Regions from separate parts of the Polaromonas sp. CG_9.11 genome, predicted to be linked through region 1. Evidence: riboswitches for the same ligand, from Rfam matches in the RefSeq annotation. Region 1 holds a riboswitch; the other holds the start of a gene.

Evidence for each region. A riboswitch is a leader RNA that binds a small molecule or an ion and turns the genes downstream of it on or off. The one in region 1 is predicted to bind S-adenosylhomocysteine.
Region 2: it holds a riboswitch for S-adenosylhomocysteine, as region 1 does, so the genes downstream of both, ahcY (adenosylhomocysteinase) here and metH (methionine synthase) in region 1, are expected to answer to the same signal.

The regions. Positions count from the first base shown of each region.
Region 1 covers NZ_JADOVE010000006.1:43,266-53,667, forward strand. Annotated here, with positions in the region: gene IWX85_RS06735 (threonine ammonia-lyase) at 1-936, opposite strand, end outside; gene IWX85_RS06740 (ATP-binding protein) at 1,140-3,509, shown strand; gene recQ (DNA helicase RecQ) at 3,628-5,526, opposite strand; gene IWX85_RS06750 (homocysteine S-methyltransferase family protein) at 5,785-6,831, shown strand; gene IWX85_RS06755 (cyclic nucleotide-binding domain-containing protein) at 6,973-7,557, opposite strand; S-adenosyl-L-homocysteine riboswitch at 7,624-7,715, shown strand; gene metH (methionine synthase) at 7,730-10,402, shown strand, end outside.
Region 2 covers NZ_JADOVE010000007.1:113,202-119,668, reverse strand. Annotated here, with positions in the region: gene IWX85_RS07935 (TlyA family RNA methyltransferase) at 1-223, opposite strand, end outside; gene ahcY (adenosylhomocysteinase) at 362-1,798, opposite strand; S-adenosyl-L-homocysteine riboswitch at 1,898-1,972, opposite strand; gene IWX85_RS07925 (HAD family hydrolase) at 2,044-2,865, shown strand; gene IWX85_RS07920 (tripartite tricarboxylate transporter substrate binding protein) at 2,883-3,860, opposite strand; partial or broken gene IWX85_RS07915 (class I SAM-dependent DNA methyltransferase) at 4,021-5,138, opposite strand; partial or broken gene IWX85_RS07910 (IS630 family transposase) at 5,429-5,633, opposite strand; gene IWX85_RS07905 (glycoside hydrolase family 15 protein) at 5,671-6,467, opposite strand, start outside.

The sequences.
Region 1 (10,402 bases):
GATGGCCGCCAGCAGCAGCGGGTCGATGTTGCCGCCGCACAGCACCAGCCCGACCTTCAGGCCCGCAAAGCGCGCCGGGTACTTCAGCAGCGCCGCCAGCCCGGCCGCGCCCGCACCCTCGACCAGGGTTTTTTCAATTTCCAGCAGCATCACCATGGCCTGCTCGATGTCGCCTTCATCGACCAGCAGCAGGTCATCGACGCGCCGGGCAATGATGGCCTGCGCCAGCACGCCCGGCGTGCCTACCGCAATGCCGTCGGCAATCGTGCTGCTGCCCTGCGGGTGGTGCGTGCCCTTGATGGCGTTGACCATGCCGGGAAAGCGCGAGGTCTGCACACCGATGACTTCAATGCCCGGTTTCAGCGCCTTGGCCGCCGTGGCCATGCCGGCAATCAACCCGCCGCCGCCCACGGCCACCACCAGCACCTCCAGGTCGGGCACGGCCTGCAGCATTTCCAGCCCCACCGTGCCCTGGCCGGCCATGACGGCCTCATCGTCGTAGGGATGGACAAACACCAGGCCTTCGCGTTCGGCCATCTGCAGCGCATGGGCGCGCGATGCGTCGAGCGTGTCGCCGTGCAGCACCACCTCGGCGCCAAAGCCGCGCGTGCGCTCGATCTTCACACCCGGCGTGAAACGCGGCATCACGATGACGGCGCGAATGCCCAGTCGCTGCGCATGGTAGGCCACGCCCTGCGCATGGTTGCCCGCGCTCATGGCAATCACGCCGCGCTGGCGCTCGGACTCGGTGAGCTGCGCCAGCTTGTTGCAGGCGCCGCGTTCCTTGAACGAAGCGGTGTACTGCAGGTTTTCAAATTTCAGGTAAATTTGCGCCCCGGTGAGCTGCGACAGCGTGCGCGACTCGACACAGGGCGTGTTCAGCAAATGGCCCTGCAGGCGCTGGGCGGCTTGTTCGATATCGGTCAGGCTGAGCATGGATTTCCTTGAAGAACACGGCGTAGGGCAGGCAGCCGTCATTTTCCGCGCCTTTGGAGCGCGTCCTGCGGCCATTGCCGGGTGCTACTGCTCAAGTAGTGTCTTCCATGGGGCTTCAGCATGCGTTATGGTGCAGTTGCTTCGAATCAATAAAAATTTAGCGCGGGGGAGTTGGCGATACCGTTGAAAACTGGAGTCTGTCCATGAACAAGCGTTCCCTTGTCGAGCATCCGCAGCAGTGGCTGCTGTCACCCGGGCTGAAAGAAGCGCCGGTGCTGGACCTGATGTGTTCGCATTTCGTGCTCACCCTGGCCGCCCGCCAGGGCGCCAAGTTCAATGTGCGGCGCGACCTAACCAGCCTGCTGTCGCTGTCTGGCCGGCACCTGGTCTGGCCCGTGCCGGCGTTCCAGCGCCTGCGCGAATTCTTGGGCCGCCGCTGCAAGGGCAACGAGTTCTGGCAGGACCATGAAACCCTGAGCGATGCCGAATTCATGGCGCGCCACGGCGTCTGGCGCGGCCCCTACGAGGAAGGCACGCTGTTCTTCTACCTCGACGAGCATGCCAAGGACCAGCCCAAGGACCTGCTGTCGGTGCTGAGCGCCACCGGCGACTGGCTGACGCTGGCGCTGAAAAAGCAGTCCACGCTGGTCGAGAAAAACATCGAGTCGCTGGCCAGTTTGCTTCAGCTCAACCGCGCCGAGCGCGCGTTGCTGCTCTACGGCACACTGGCCCGGTACCAGCGCGACCTGCGCTCGCTGCTGGTCGAGTTCAAGGTCAACAATGCGCCCGAAGCCTATGCGGCGATTGCCGACATCGCCGGCGTCAAGGCGCCCGAAGTGGCCGAGGCGCTGCGGCCCGGCTCGCGGCTGGAGCGCATCGGCATGGTCGAGAACCTGATTTCCGAGCACAACATCACCGACCTGGCCGACCTGATGAAGGTCAGCGAAAAACTGCCGCCGGTCTTGATGCGCAAATACCGCGACCACAGCGAGCTGATGGCGGTCTTCACCCGGCCGGCGACCCGCAGCCAGCTGGGGCTGGCCGACTTTGCCTTTGTACAGGAAGACGCGCAGGTGCTGGTGTCGCTGCTGCGCCATGCGGTGGCCAGCAAGGAGCAAGGTGTCAATGTGCTGCTCTACGGCCCGCCCGGCACCGGCAAGACCGAACTGGCCAAGGTGGTGGCGCAGGCCGCCGGGCTGGATTTGTTCGAGGTCGAATATGCCGACCAGGGTGGCAACTCCCTGAGCGGGCGCGACCGCTACCGCTCGCTGCAGATCGCGCAGGTGTTCCTCAAGGGCAGCATGCATTCGGCGCTGCTGTTCGACGAGGTGGAAGATGTGTTCCCGCCGATTTCCAGCGAAGCGGCGCAGCTGATGGCGCGCTCCGAGCAGCTGAGCGCGCCCGGCAGCCATTCGGTCAGCGGCAAGGCCTGGGTCAACCAGATTCTCGAATCGAACCCCGTGCCCACGCTGTGGGTGACCAACCGCATCGAGCAGATCGACCCGGCGTTTCGCCGCCGCTTTGCGTATCACCTGGAGCTGCGTTCGCCGCCGCCCGGCGCGCGCGAAGGCATTGTGCGCAAGACGCTCGAAGGCGTGCAGGTCAGCGATGCGTTTGTCGCCAAGCTCACCGCCCGCAAGGGCCTGACGCCGGCGCAGATCCGCACGGCGGTGCGCTTTGCCCGGCTGGCCAGCGCGCCCGAAAAAACCATGGACGCGCAGGTCGATGGCGCCGGGCTGCAGGCGATTCTGGCGGGCGGGCGGCCGTCACTGATGGAGTCGCTGATCGAGCGCCAGCTCAGGAATGCCGATGTGGCGCTGGGCAACAAGGCCCAAGCCTCGGGCCGGCGCAACGTCACGACGTATGACCTGGCGATGCTCAACGTCGAGTCGCGCTTCGAGATTGCGCGCATCGTGCAGGCGCTCAAAAGCCGGGGCCACGGCAGCCTGTGCTTTTACGGCCCGCCCGGCACCGGCAAGACCGCGCTGGCCGAGCACATCGCCCAGGCGCTGGAGCAGCCGCTGCTGGTCAAGCAGGCCAGCGACCTGATGAGCAAGTACGTTGGCGAAACCGAGCAGCAGATGGCTGCCATGTTCCGCGAAGCCGAGGCCGAAAAAGCCGTACTGCTGCTCGACGAGGCCGACAGCTTTTTGCAGGACCGGCGCGGCGCCCAGCGGACCTATGAAGTGACGGAAGTCAACGAGATGCTGCAGGGCATGGAGCGCTATGCCGGCATTTTCATCTGCACCACCAACCTGCTGGAAAGCCTGGACCAGGCGGCGCTGCGGCGCTTCACCTTCAAGATCAAGTTCATGCCGCTGACGCGCGAGCAGCGCGAAACGATGTTCGTGACGGAAGCGCTGGCGGGTGATGCCTTCTTGCTCACGCCGCCCCTGCAAAAAAGACTGGCCCAGCTCGCGCAGTTGTGCCCCGGCGACTTTGCAGCGGTCAAGCGGCAGGGCGTGATTCTGGAGGCGGAACTGTCCGCCGAAGAATTTCTGGCGCAACTGGAGGCCGAACACCGCATCAAGCCCGAGGTGCGGGAAGGGCGGTCGATGGGGTTCATGCGTTGACGGTTGCTACATAATTAATAGCTGCTATCACTTGCCTGGATTGCGCCAGAGCCACTTTCATTGTAAATTTTGATTGGAGCCACCGGATTGGCGCCTGCAAAGCCACGGGTGAAGTTTCTCAACCCTCTTGCGCACACACCCGCAACACCTCAGCCCCATACGCCTGCAGCTTTTTCACCCCCATGCCGCTGATGCCTTCCAGGTCGCGCAGGCTGTGCGGCGCCTGCTCGGCAATGGCGCGCAGCGTGGCGTCGTGAAAAATCACGAAGGCCGGCAGGTTGTGCTCGCGCGCCACCTCGGCACGCCAAGCCTTCAGGCGCGCCAGCCGTTCCAGCGCGCCGGCATTCAGCGTGGCTTCCGCCATGCCCTTGGCCGATGTTTTCTTCGCCGACGTTTTGCTGCCGCGTCTGGGTCGCTCGGCCTTGGCGCTGACGGCCTGCTGGCGCAGCAGCACATTGACTTCGCCCTTGAGCACCTGACGCGCATCGGGCAGCAGCAGCAGCGTGTTGAAGGCCTCGGCGTTGACCCGCACCAGGTTGCTGGCAATCAGCTGGCGCAGCACGCCGCGCCATTGCGGCTCGGCCAGATCGGCGCCGATGCCGAAGGTGCTGAGCTGGTCGTGGCCGTACTGGACGACTTTTTCGGTCGGTTTGCCGCGCAGGATGTCCATGATGTGGCCGGCGCCAAAGCTGATGCCGCTGGCTTGCTGCACGCGGTAGATGCAGCTCAGCATCTTGCGCGCCTCCTCGGTCGCGTCCCACACGGCCGGTGGATTCAAGCAGTTGTCGCAATTGCCGCAGGGCTGACTGTCCTCGCCAAAGTAGCCCAGCAGGCTGACGCGGCGGCAGCGCGTGCCTTCGGCCAGCGTCAGCAGCGCGTCGAGCTTGCCGCGCATCACGGCCTTGAATTCCTCGCTGGCGACTTCGCTGGTGTCGATCATCCGGCGCTGGTTCACCACGTCCTGCAGGCCATAGACCATCCAGGCGTCAGCGGGCAGCCCGTCACGGCCGGCACGGCCGGTTTCCTGGTAATAGCCTTCGATGTTTTTCGGCATGTCCAGGTGCGCGACGAAGCGCACATCGGGCTTGTCGATGCCCATGCCAAAGGCAATCGTCGCCACCATCACCATGCCGTCCTCGCGCAGGAAGCGGTCCTGGCGCTGCTGGCGCAGCTTGGCGTCCAGCCCGGCGTGGTAGGCCATCGCCTTGATGCCGGCGTCTTCGAGCATGCCGGCAATTTCCTCCACGCGTTTCCTGGACTGGCAATAGACAATGCCGGCTTCGGCGTCGTGCTCGGTCTGGATGAAACGCAGCAGCTGGCGCGTTGGCTCCAGCTTTTCGACGATGGTGTAGCGGATGTTGGGCCGGTCAAAGCTGCTGACGAACGCGCGTGCCTCTTCGAGCTTGAGCCGCTCGACCATGTCCTGGCGTGTCAGGTGGTCGGCGGTGGCCGTCAGCGCCATGCGCGGCACGTCGGGGAAGGTCTCGTGCAGCAGGCTCAAGGATCGGTATTCGGGCCGGAAGTCGTGGCCCCACTGGCTCACGCAATGGGCCTCGTCAATCGCAAACAGGCTGAGCAGTCCGCGCGCGTGCAAGGAGGACAGCAGGCCCTTCATGCGCGGCGTGTTGATGCGCTCGGGCGCGGCGTAGAGCAGCGTCAGTTCGTTGCGCAGCAACTGTTTTTCCAGCGCGCTGCTTTCCTCGTAGGTCTGGGTGGAATTGAGGAAGGCCGCCGAGACGCCGGCTTCGAGCAGCGCGCCGACCTGGTCGTGCATCAGCGCAATCAGTGGCGAGATCACGACGGTCACGCCATGCCCGGCGTTTTGCCGCACGATGGCCGGAATCTGGTAGCACAGCGACTTGCCGCCGCCGGTCGGCATCAGGACCAGCGCGTCGCCGCCTTGAACGACGTGTTCCACGATGGCCCGCTGCGGACCACGAAAGTCGCTGTAGCCAAACACCTGGCCGAGCACGTCCAGCGGCGTGGGCTGGGAGGAGGAAATGGGCAATGAGGACAAGGGCAGGCCAGACAGGTGAGCGGTGTAAATAATCCGGATCGCTATGAAAAAAATAGCTGTTCGTGCAAGTCAGGCATGCGCAAAAGACATTTTCAACCAATTTTTTCAAAAACAGCCTTTGCAGCGCTTGCCTGGGGGCTGCGCTCCGTCATTCTGGCCGGATGCCGGTTCAGGTTGGTCTTCATCCAACGCCAACAGGCTATTGCCGTATTGTCAGGGAAAGTCAACGGCCATGAACCCCGTCCTAAAATGCATGCCATGAAGCCGATACCCTACACCCGCGCCGCACAACTCCCCGCCCTTCTGGCGCAACGCATCTTGATTCTTGACGGCGCGATGGGCACCATGATCCAGCGCTTCAAGCTCAATGAAGCGCAGTACCGGGGCGAGCGCTTCAAGGACTTTCACAAGGACGTGAAAGGCAACAACGAGCTGCTCAGCCTGACGCGGCCCGACGTGATCCGCGACATCCACGAAGGCTACCTAGCCGCCGGTGCCGACCTGATCGAAACCAACACCTTTGGCGCCACGACCATCGCCCAGGCCGATTACGACATGGCCGACCTGGCGTTGGAAATGAACCATGAATCGGCGCGGCTGGCCCGTGCCGCCTGTGACAAGTTTTCAACGCCCGACAAGCCGCGCTTTGTCGTCGGTACGCTCGGTCCCACGCCCAAGACCGCCAGCATCAGCCCCGACGTGAACGACGCGAGTGCGCGCAACACCAGTTTCGAGGAACTTCGCAAAGCCTATTACGAGCAGACCGAGGCGCTGGTCAGGGGCGGCAGCGACGTGCTGATGGTGGAGACGATTTTCGACACGCTCAATGCCAAGGCGGCGCTGTTTGCCATCGACGAGTATTTTGACAATTCGGGCGAACGCCTGCCACTGATCATCAGCGGCACGGTGACCGATGCCTCGGGCCGCATCCTGAGCGGCCAGACGGTGACCGCCTTCTGGCACAGCGTGCGCCACGCCGAGCCGCTGGCCGTGGGCCTGAACTGCGCGCTGGGCGCGGCGCTGATGCGCCCCTACATCCAGGAGCTGGCCAAGGCCGCACCCGACACCTTCATCAGCTGCTATCCGAATGCCGGCCTGCCCAATCCGATGAGCGACACCGGTTTTGACGAAACGCCTGACGTGACTTCGCGCCTGCTGCACGAGTTTGCCGCCGAAGGGCTGGTCAACATTGTGGGCGGGTGTTGCGGCACCACGCCCGAACATATTCAGGCGATTGCCCGGTCAGTAGCGCTGGTCGGCGGTCGCAAGCTGCAGCGCGGTGTTTTCTACGCCGAAGCGGCTTGAGGGCTGGCTGAGCCTGCGGCGCCGCTCTGGCGGTGACGGCGCATGCTTGCCGACCCATCCGGTGTGGCGTTGCTTTGCCTTGGGGTGCTGCCACACAGGCTGCAGCTTTGCGCCTGATCTCGGACTGATTTGAAAACGGATTCAAGCGTCGGGCCGTGATCCAATCTCCTGCTCCATCGCCTGTGTCAGCTGGACGTACATCTTGAGCTTGCCGGTCACCTCGCGCAGGCGCGTTCCAATGCGCAGCGACACGGCCAGCAGCAGTTTGGCAGCAACTCCGGGGTTTTCCTCCATCAGACGGTTCAGGGCCTCGCGCGTCAGGATGGCGCAGCGCAACTGCGTGGCGGCAACACAGCTGGCGTAGCGGGGCAGGCCGTCGAACATGCCCAGCTCGCCAATCAGGCTGCCCGGGCCCAGCACAGTGATGACGATGGGTTCGACGCGGCTGACCACCAGTGTTTCCACCGTCACTTCGCCATTGAGCAGCAGCATCAGGAATCCGGTGTCGCGGGCATCGCCTTCGCGGATGAAGACCGTGCCTTTGGCCACGATTTGCGGCTGCATGTAGCGCACCACCATGCGCGCCTCTGGCATCGTCAGCTGCATCAGGGCTGTGGGCGCCACCAGCAACTGGGCTGCCAGGTCGGCCGCTTCCGAGCCTTCGGTGGCGTCGTGCCGTGGACCTGCCGAAGGGACGCTTTTTTTTCTGAAGAAGGTGCTTAGCATGGGTCAACCCGGTGGAATTTGATCGCTGGCAACCTGCCTGCCGACATTGGTGCTTAAAATCGAGCTTAACTCAAGGAGCGTTGCAGCGAAACATCGTTTCGTCAGGCTTGGGTAAACAGGGCGCAAAGCGTTCTTTTTGGCAACGACGCTCACCTTTGTTCCAAGGTGAGCCATGTCCGCAATTCAAACTACCCCGCAACTCGCCCCGCATGTCCCGCCCATGAAGCTGTCCGGCCTGGAGCCGGTCACGGTTGGCGCCGATTCTCTGTTCGTCAACATCGGCGAGCGCACCAATGTCACCGGCTCCAAGGCTTTCGCCCGCATGATTTTGAACGGCGACTATGAACAGGCGCTGACAGTTGCCCGCCAGCAGGTCGAAAACGGTGCGCAAATCATCGACATCAACATGGACGAGGCCATGCTCGACAGCCAGGCCGCCATGGTGCGTTTCCTGAACCTGATCGCCGGCGAGCCTGACATTGCGCGCGTGCCCATCATGATCGACAGCTCCAAGTGGAGTGTGATCGAGGCCGGACTGCGCTGCATCCAGGGCAAGGGCATCGTCAACTCGATTTCGATGAAGGAGGGCATTGAGGGCTTCAAGCAGCAGGCCAAGCTGCTCAAGCGTTACGGCGCCGCTGCCGTCGTCATGGCGTTTGACGAGCAGGGCCAGGCTGACACCTACGAGCGAAAAATCACCATTTGCGAGCGCGCCTACCGCGTGCTGGTCGACGAGATCGGCTTTGCGCCCGAAGACATCATTTTTGACCCCAACATCTTTGCCATTGCCACCGGCATCGACGAGCACAACAACTACGCGGTCGACTTCATCAACGCCACCCGCTGGATCAAGGCCAACCTGCCCGGCGCCAAGGTCTCGGGCGGCGTGTCCAACGTGTCCTTCAGCTTTCGTGGCAACGACCCGGTGCGCGAAGCGATTCACACGGTCTTTCTGTACCACGCGATCCAGGCCGGCATGGACATGGGCATCGTCAACGCCGGCATGATGGGCGTCTACGACGACCTGGAGCCGGTGCTGCGCGAGCGCGTCGAGGACGTGGTGCTGAATCGCCAGCCCGTCTACAAGGACGGCGAGGAACACCTGACGCCCGGCGAGCGCCTGATTGAAGTGGCCGAAACGGCCAAGAGCGGTGCGCGCGACGACAGCAAGAAATACGAATGGCGCGCACTGCCGATACGCGCGCGGCTGTCGCACGCACTGGTGCATGGCCTGAACGAGTTCATCACCGAAGACACCGAAGAGATGTACCAGGCGATCCTTGCCGGCGACGGACGGCCGCTGCATGTCATCGAAGGCCCGCTGATGGACGGCATGAACGTCGTTGGCGACCTGTTTGGCCAGGGCAAGATGTTCCTGCCGCAGGTGGTCAAAAGCGCCCGCGTGATGAAGCAGGCCGTGGCGCACCTGCTGCCCTACATCGAGGCCGAAAAGCTGGTGCTGCAGGCCGCCGGCGGCGACGTCAAGACCAAGGGGAAGATCATCATCGCCACCGTCAAGGGCGACGTGCACGACATCGGCAAGAACATCGTCACGGTGGTGCTGCAGTGCAACAACTTTGAAGTGGTGAACATGGGCGTGATGGTGCCGTGCCACGAGATTCTGGCGCTGGCCAAGGCCGAGGGCGCCGACATCGTCGGCCTGTCGGGACTGATCACGCCCAGCCTGGAGGAAATGCAGTACGTCGCCAGCGAGATGCAAAAGGACGACCATTTCCGCCTCAACAACATTCCGCTGCTGATTGGCGGCGCCACCTGCAGCCGCGTGCACACGGCGGTGAAGATTTCGCCGCACTACGAAGGCCCGGTGGTGTACGTGCCCGATGCTTCGCGCAGCGTCAGCGTGGCGCAAAGCCTGCTGTCTGACAACGCCGCCAAATACATCGCCGAGCTGAACGCCGACTACGACAAGGTGCGCACCCAGCACGCCAACAAAAAGCAGGTGCCGATGTGGCCACTGGCCAAGGCGCGCGCCAATGCCACGGTGATGGACTGGGCCAGCTACACGCCCCCCGTGCCCAAATTCGTTGGCCGGCGTGTGTTCAAGAATTTTGACCTGGCCGAACTCGCCGAGTTCATCGACTGGGGACCGTTCTTCCAGACCTGGGACCTGGCCGGCCCGTTCCCGGCGATCCTGAAGGACGAGGTGGTTGGCGTCGAAGCGGTGCGCGTCTATGCCGACGCCAGGCGCATGCTCAAGCGGCTGATCGAGGGCCGCTGGCTCACCGCCAACGGCGTGATGGCCCTGCTGCCGGCCAACAGCGTCGGCGACGACATCGAGATCTACACCGACGAGTCGCGCAGCGAAGTCGCCATGACCTGGAACGGCCTGCGCCAGCAGACCGAAAAAACAGCCGTTGACGGCGTGATGCGCCCCAGCCGCTGCCTGTCCGACTTTGTCGCGCCCAAGCTGCTGACGCCTGAATTGATAGCTTCTCGCGCCCTTGCAGTGGGCGTAAAGGGCCAAAATAGCTCAAAAATTGCCGATTACATCGGTGTTTTTGCCGTCACCGCCGGCCTGGGCGCCGAGAAAAAGGAAAAGCAGTTCGTGGCCGAGCATGACGACTATTCATCGATCATGTTCAAGTCGCTCGCCGACCGCCTGGCCGAAGCTTTTGCCGAAGCCCTGCACCAGCGGGTCCGGCAGGATTTGTGGGGCTACGTGCCGGCCGAGTCGCTCGACAAGGACGCGCTGATTGCTGAAAAATACCAGGGCATCCGCCCCGCACCCGGCTACCCGGCCTGCCCGGACCACAGTGCTAAGAAGGAAATGTTCGCGTTGCTCCACGCCGACGACATCGGCATGGCGCTGACGGAAAGCCTGGCC
Region 2 (6,467 bases), on a different contig from region 1:
GTGCACCTTCAAGCTTGAGGCCGCCGCGCGAGATGTATTTCGCTTCGGTGGTGTCAAGCAGTTGCAGTTCGGCAGCGGCGGGAATCTCGTCGCCGTTCTTGGCGATTTTTTTCCACGCCACCGCCTCGTCAACCCGCCAGTGCACGCCAGAGGCAATCAGGCGCTGGGCCTGGGAACGGGTGGTGGCATGGCCGTGTTCGACAAGAAATAGATCAGCGCGCATAGGTTCGGGCAACGTCAAGGTTGCGTGCAGGGAAATGAAACTATCATCTTGATAGCTGACAACGCATGCACAGCATGCGCCGGAGGCCAATATGGCTTAAAAACCCCCCGCACCGTGATGCAGGGGACGCCAACCACTTCAATAGCGGTAGGTGTTGGCTTTGTACGGGCCGGCTTTGGACACGCCAATGTACGCGGCCTGCTCGTCGCTCAGTTCGGACAGCATGGCGCCGACCTTTTTCAGGTGCAGGCGGGCGACTTTTTCGTCAAGGTGCTTTGGCAACACATAGACCTTGCCGGCGTCGTATTCAGCCTGTTTGGTGAACAGCTCGATCTGGGCAATCGTCTGGTTGGCAAAGCTCGACGACATCACGAAGCTCGGGTGGCCGGTGCCGCAGCCCAGGTTCACGAGGCGGCCCTTGGCCAGCAGGATGATGCGCTTGCCGTCCGGGAAGATCACATGGTCCACCTGCGGCTTGATTTCTTCCCAGGTGCATTTTTCCAGCGCCACCACGTCGATTTCGTTGTCGAAATGGCCGATGTTGCAAACGATGGCCTGGTCTTTCATGGCCGCCATGTGGTCATAGGTGATGACGTTCTTGTTGCCGGTGGCGGAGACGAAGATGTCGCACTTGTCGGCGGCGTATTCCATGGTCACGACCTTGTAGCCCTCCATGGCGGCTTGCAGCGCGTTGATCGGGTCGATCTCGGTCACCCAGACCTGGGCGCTCAGCGCGCGCAGCGCTTGGGCCGAGCCCTTGCCCACGTCGCCGTAGCCGGCAACCACGGCAACCTTGCCGGCGATCATCACGTCGGTGGCGCGCTTGATGGCATCGACCAGCGACTCGCGGCAGCCGTAGAGGTTGTCGAACTTGGACTTGGTGACCGAATCGTTCACATTGATGGCGCGAAACGCCAGCGTGCCCTTGACCGACATTTCATTCAGGCGCAGCACGCCGGTGGTGGTTTCCTCGGTCACGCCGATGATGTTTTTCAGGCGGCGGCTGTACCAGGTCGGGTCTTTTGCCAGCTTGGCCTTGATGGCGGCGAACAGACAGATTTCCTCTTCGCTGCCGGGCCGGGAGATCACGCTGGCATCGGTTTCAGCCTGGGCGCCCAGGTGCATCAGCAGCGTCGCATCGCCGCCGTCGTCCAGGATCATGTTCGGGCCTTCTTCCGGCGTGCCTTTGTGGCCAGTGAACTCGAAAATGCGGTGCGTGTAGTCCCAGTAATCGGCCAGGGTTTCGCCCTTGATGGCGAACACTGGCGTGCCTTCGGCGGCAATCGCGGCGGCGGCATGGTCCTGCGTCGAGAAAATGTTGCACGATGCCCAGCGCACTTCGGCGCCCAGCGCCTGCAGCGTTTCGATCAGCACGCCGGTCTGGATCGTCATGTGCAGCGAGCCGGTGATGCGTGCGCCTTTGAGCGGCTGGGCAGCGGCAAATTCCTGGCGAATCGCCATCAGGCCGGGCATTTCGGTCTCGGCAATCTTCAGTTCCTTGCGTCCCCACGCGGCCAGGGTCAAGTCGGCGATGATGTGGTCGGTATTCAGGATGGTCTTCAAAACGGCGTTCATTTGGGTCTCTCCAAAATCAGGGTCAAGCGGGCAAAATAGCCACGACCGCAGGGCTTGTGAAGGAAAGTGTGGAATTCACTCACCCGGCATCAAGGCACATGCGGGTGAGCGTGGTTGCAAGAAAAAGTCCTGAGCCTAGACCACATGCCGTGGGTTGCAACGCTCCTCAGGAGAGGGTGCATTGTACAGAACACGTCAAACCAGGCCGCGCATCCCGACAAAAGCCTGCATGCCAAAATGAACCGATGCAAGCACTTGAACACTGGCCAATGGACCGTCGCAGCCGAATCACCGGCGTTTTCACCGACATTGACGACACCCTGACCACCGAAGGCGCCATCACGCCCGACGCGCTGGCTGCACTGACCGCCCTGAAAAGCGCCGGCCTTGACGTCATGGCCATCACCGGCCGGCCAGTGGGCTGGAGCGAACCCTTTGCGCTGGCCTGGCCGGTCGATGCCATCGTGGCCGAGAACGGCGCCGTGGCCTTGGTTAACAATAAAAAAGGCATTTTCCGCACGGCTGGCGGGCGCCAGGCGCTATCAAAAATATACCAATCGGATGCATCAACCCGCGCGGCCAACCTGGCGCGCCTGCAGGCGGTGCTGGCGCGCATCGAGCGCGAACTGCCGGATGCCCGCCGCGCCACCGACTCGCCCGGGCGGGAAACCGACATCGCCATCGACCACAGCGAATTCGAGCACCTGGACATGGCGCAGGTTGCCGATGTGGTGCGCATCATGCGCAGCGAAGGCTTGAATGCCACCGTCAGCTCGATCCACATCAACGGCTGGCTGGGCGACCACGACAAGCTGCAGGGCGCGGGCTGGATCGTTCGCGAGTTGCTGGGACGCGACCTGGAAGCCGAAAGGGACCGCTGGGTTTACGTCGGCGACTCGACCAACGACCAGCGGATGTTCGAGGCCTTCGGCAACAGCATCGGCGTGGCCAATGTGCGGCGCTTTGAGGCGCAGCTCAGCCACCTGCCGCGCTACATCACCCGGGGCGAGCGCGGCGCCGGCTTTGCCGAAGTGGCGGCGGCCGTGCTGGCAGCCCGTACCGCTTGAAGCGGTAGCGGACCGCGTCAGGACGGCTTGCCCAGCCCCAGCTTTTCGACCAGCGCCTTTTCCTTCAGGAAGGTTTCCTGCGCAAACTTGCTGTAGTCGGCCGTGCCCATGTAGTTGGGCTGCATGTCGTAGCGGCCCAGCGCCGTCACGTAGCTGGGTTCTTCCATGGCTTTCTTGAACGCATCGTGCAGCCGCCTGACCACCTCGGGCGGCGTGTTCTTGGGCGCGCCAATGCCGAAGGGCGAGTTCTGCACAATGTCGTAGCCCAGTTCCTTGAGCGTCGGCGCATTCGGAAACTTGTCCAGCCGCTTGTCGCCCCAGGTGTTGAGCACCCGCAGCTTGCCGGCCTCGACCTGCGGCGCAAAGCCGGTGCTGTCGGCCGCCGCCATCAGCTGGCCGCTGAGCACCGCCAGCATGAGGTCGGCGCTGCCCTTGTAGGGAATGTGCTGCAGTTCGATGCCGGCCTTTTGCGCGATCAGCTCGGTGGTCAGGTGCGGACTGGTCAGCGTGCCGGTCGAGCCGTAGGTCAGCTTGCCCGGATTGGCCTTGGCATAGGCGACCAAGTCGGCCCAGGTCTTGAACGGCGAGTCGGCCGGCACGACGATGCCAAAGGCATAGCCGGTGATGTTGAGCACATAGCTGATGTCCTTGACCGGGTCCCAGTTGATCTTGGTGGTGTAGGGCAGGCGGAACACGCCCAGCGGAATCTGCGCGAGCGTGTAGCCGTCGGCTGGCGCGGTCTGCAGCTGCTGCGCCGGCAGCGTGCCGCCGGCACCGGGCTTGTTGTCGATGATGACCGGCTGGCCGAGGATTTTCGACGCGTTTTCGGCCAGCGAGCGCATGGTGATGTCGGTCGGCCCACCGGCTGGAAAGGCAACGATGAGCTTGATCGGCCGGACCGGAAAGCCCTGGGCCTGGGCGAAGGCGGCGCCCAGCGAACCCAGCGCGGGAACGGCCAGGACGGCAGCGGATTGGAGTAGTTGGCGGCGTTGCATGTAAGCGTCTCCTTAAAAGTCTGGCGGTTGGCGAAACCCTGATGATGCGTCACCTTGGCTCCAACCACATCAGGGCAACACCTGAAGCGCTGTCACCTGCGCGTCAGCTGGTTTTACAAGCCTTTCAGGGCTTTTGCGCAATGGGCGCAGGTGTAAGCAGCTATTTTGTTGATAGCGCCTGATCGTTCGTGGTCGGCAGCCCTGCCGCCACGTCCCGGAACGCTGCCAGCGCCGCTTCCAGGTGGTCGATGATTTTTTGCTGCAGCACATCGGGTGGCGGCAGGTCGTCGAGGTTGTCCAGCGTGTCGCCCTTGAGCCAGAAAATGTCCAGACTGGCATTGTCCCTTGCCACCAGTTCGGCATACGAATAGCGTTTGAATCGTTCGGTCTCAGTGCGCTGGTGGCGGTTTGCCGTGCGATAGCCGGTGATGAAATCCTGCAAGTCTTCAACTTTCAGCGTGCGGGTTTTCAGCGTGAAATGCTTGTTGGTGCGCAGGTCATAGAACCACACACCTTGGGTATGCACCTTGCCGTCTTTCGGCTTGGCATCAAAAAACACCACATTGGCCTTCACGCCCTGGGCGTAAAAAATCCCGGTCGGCAGGCGAAGCACGGGGTGAACGTCGCAGGTTTCGAGCAGCTTGCGGCGGATTTTCTCGCCCGCACCGCCCTCGAACAACACGTTGTCGGGCAGCACCACCGCCGCCTGGCCGTTGGTTTCAGGAGGGTGACGATGTGCTGCAAGAAGTTCAGCTGCTTGTTCGACGTGGTTTCCCAGAAATCCTGCTGTTCGCAGGTCAGCGCATCGCGGTCCTCGTCGCCCGCGGCATTGGTGATGGTCATGCTGCTCTTCTTGCCGAACAGCGGATTCGCCAGCACATAGTCAAAGCGCGCGCCGGGATCGGCAATCAGCGCATCGGCGCGGTCCACCGTCGGCTCGCCAGTCAGGTCGCCAATGTTGGGCAAGAACAGGTTCATCAGGCACATGCGCCGCGTACCCGCCACGATCTCGTTACCGTGAAAGGTCTTGTCACGCAAAAATTCGGCGGCTTTGCGGTTCAGCCTTTGCGCCAGCAGCCACTGCTGCGCGCCCAGAAAAAAGCCGCCCGAGCCGCAGGCCGGGTCGGCAATGGTTTTCAATGGCTCCGGCCGTACGCATTCGACTATCGCCTGGATCAGCGCGCGCGGCGTGAAGTACTGGCCTGCGCCGCTCTTGGTGTCTTCGGCGTTCTTTTGCAGCAGGCCTTCGTACAGGTCGCCCTTGGTGTCGGTGTCCATGCCGACCCAGCTGTCGGCGTCGATCAGCTGCACCAGCCGCGACAGCTTGGCCGGGTCCTGGATCTTGTTTTGCGCCTTGAAGAAAATTGCGCCCAGCATGCCTTTCTCGGGGCCCAACCGGTGCAGCGTGGCCAGGTACTGCGCCTCCAGCGGCTCGCCCACCTTGGCTTTCAGCGTGGGCCAGTCGTAGCCTTTGGGGATATGCGTGTCGCGCTTGTACGGTTCTTGCGCGTACTCGTGCGCCATTTTCAGGAACAGCAGGCAGGTCAGCTGCTCCAGGTAGTCGCCATGATCCGGTCCGCCTTGCGCTCGCTCACGCACAGCATGGCCGCGATGTCGCAGGTGCGGGGACGCTCGGCGCGACCCCCCGGCTTGGTCGCAGTTGAGCAGTATCAAGGCATTGATGACCTTGGACGCTGCGTGCGTGCCCTTGCCTGCGATGCCCTGCAACTCGGCTCTTTCCTGCTCTGACAAGGTGACTTTGTAATGTCCCATCCCCCCTTGTCCACGTCACATAGTTCGTGACGCGACACTAGGGCCAGGCCAGCTTCGAACGCCGCGAAGAAAAGATTCGGGCGAAGCGCCGCGACGCCAGCATCCCAGAGAGGACCCCTCGCCAGCCAAAGGTTGCCGACACGGCCGCATGCGCCCGATCGGCGTAGCTGCCGGTCAGTCGGTCGGCGCCCTGGCGCTGCGCCAGCTGCAGGTTAATGACGTTGCCGATGAGCCCAAGGTGCGTCAGCGCCTGCGGGAAGTTGCCGAGCATCCGGCCGTCGTCGGGCACGACCTCTTCAGCATAGAGACCGACATCGTTGGCGCAGCCGACGAGCTTCTCGATCATGCTGCGCGCAGTGTCGATGCGGCCAGCTGCCAGTTCGGCGTCGATCAGCCAGGAGCTGCAGACCAGGAAGGCTCCCTCCTCGCCTTCGAGACCGTCCTCGCCGACATAGCGCCCGATGAACTCGCCGCGCCCGAGCGTACGCCGGACGCGCGCGATCGTGGCCTCCAGGGTACCCGGCGGTGATGCAAAGCCGAGCATTGGCGCCAGCAGCACCGCCGCGTCGGTGCCGCCATCGTAGGCCTGCTGCAGGGCGCCATCGTCCGCCGATACACCGCAGACGCGGATGTCATCGGCAATCGCACGCGCGGCGGCTTTCCAGTGGTCACCGAGCAAACGGGCTGCACGGTCAAGACCGACCCAGCACATCAACTTGCCGTGGACATGGTGGCGCGGCGGGCCTCGCATTTCCCAGATACCCTGGTCGGGCTCGGACCAGTGCGCAGCGATGAAGTTTGCAACTGCTTCGAGCAGCCGACGGTATTGTCGGT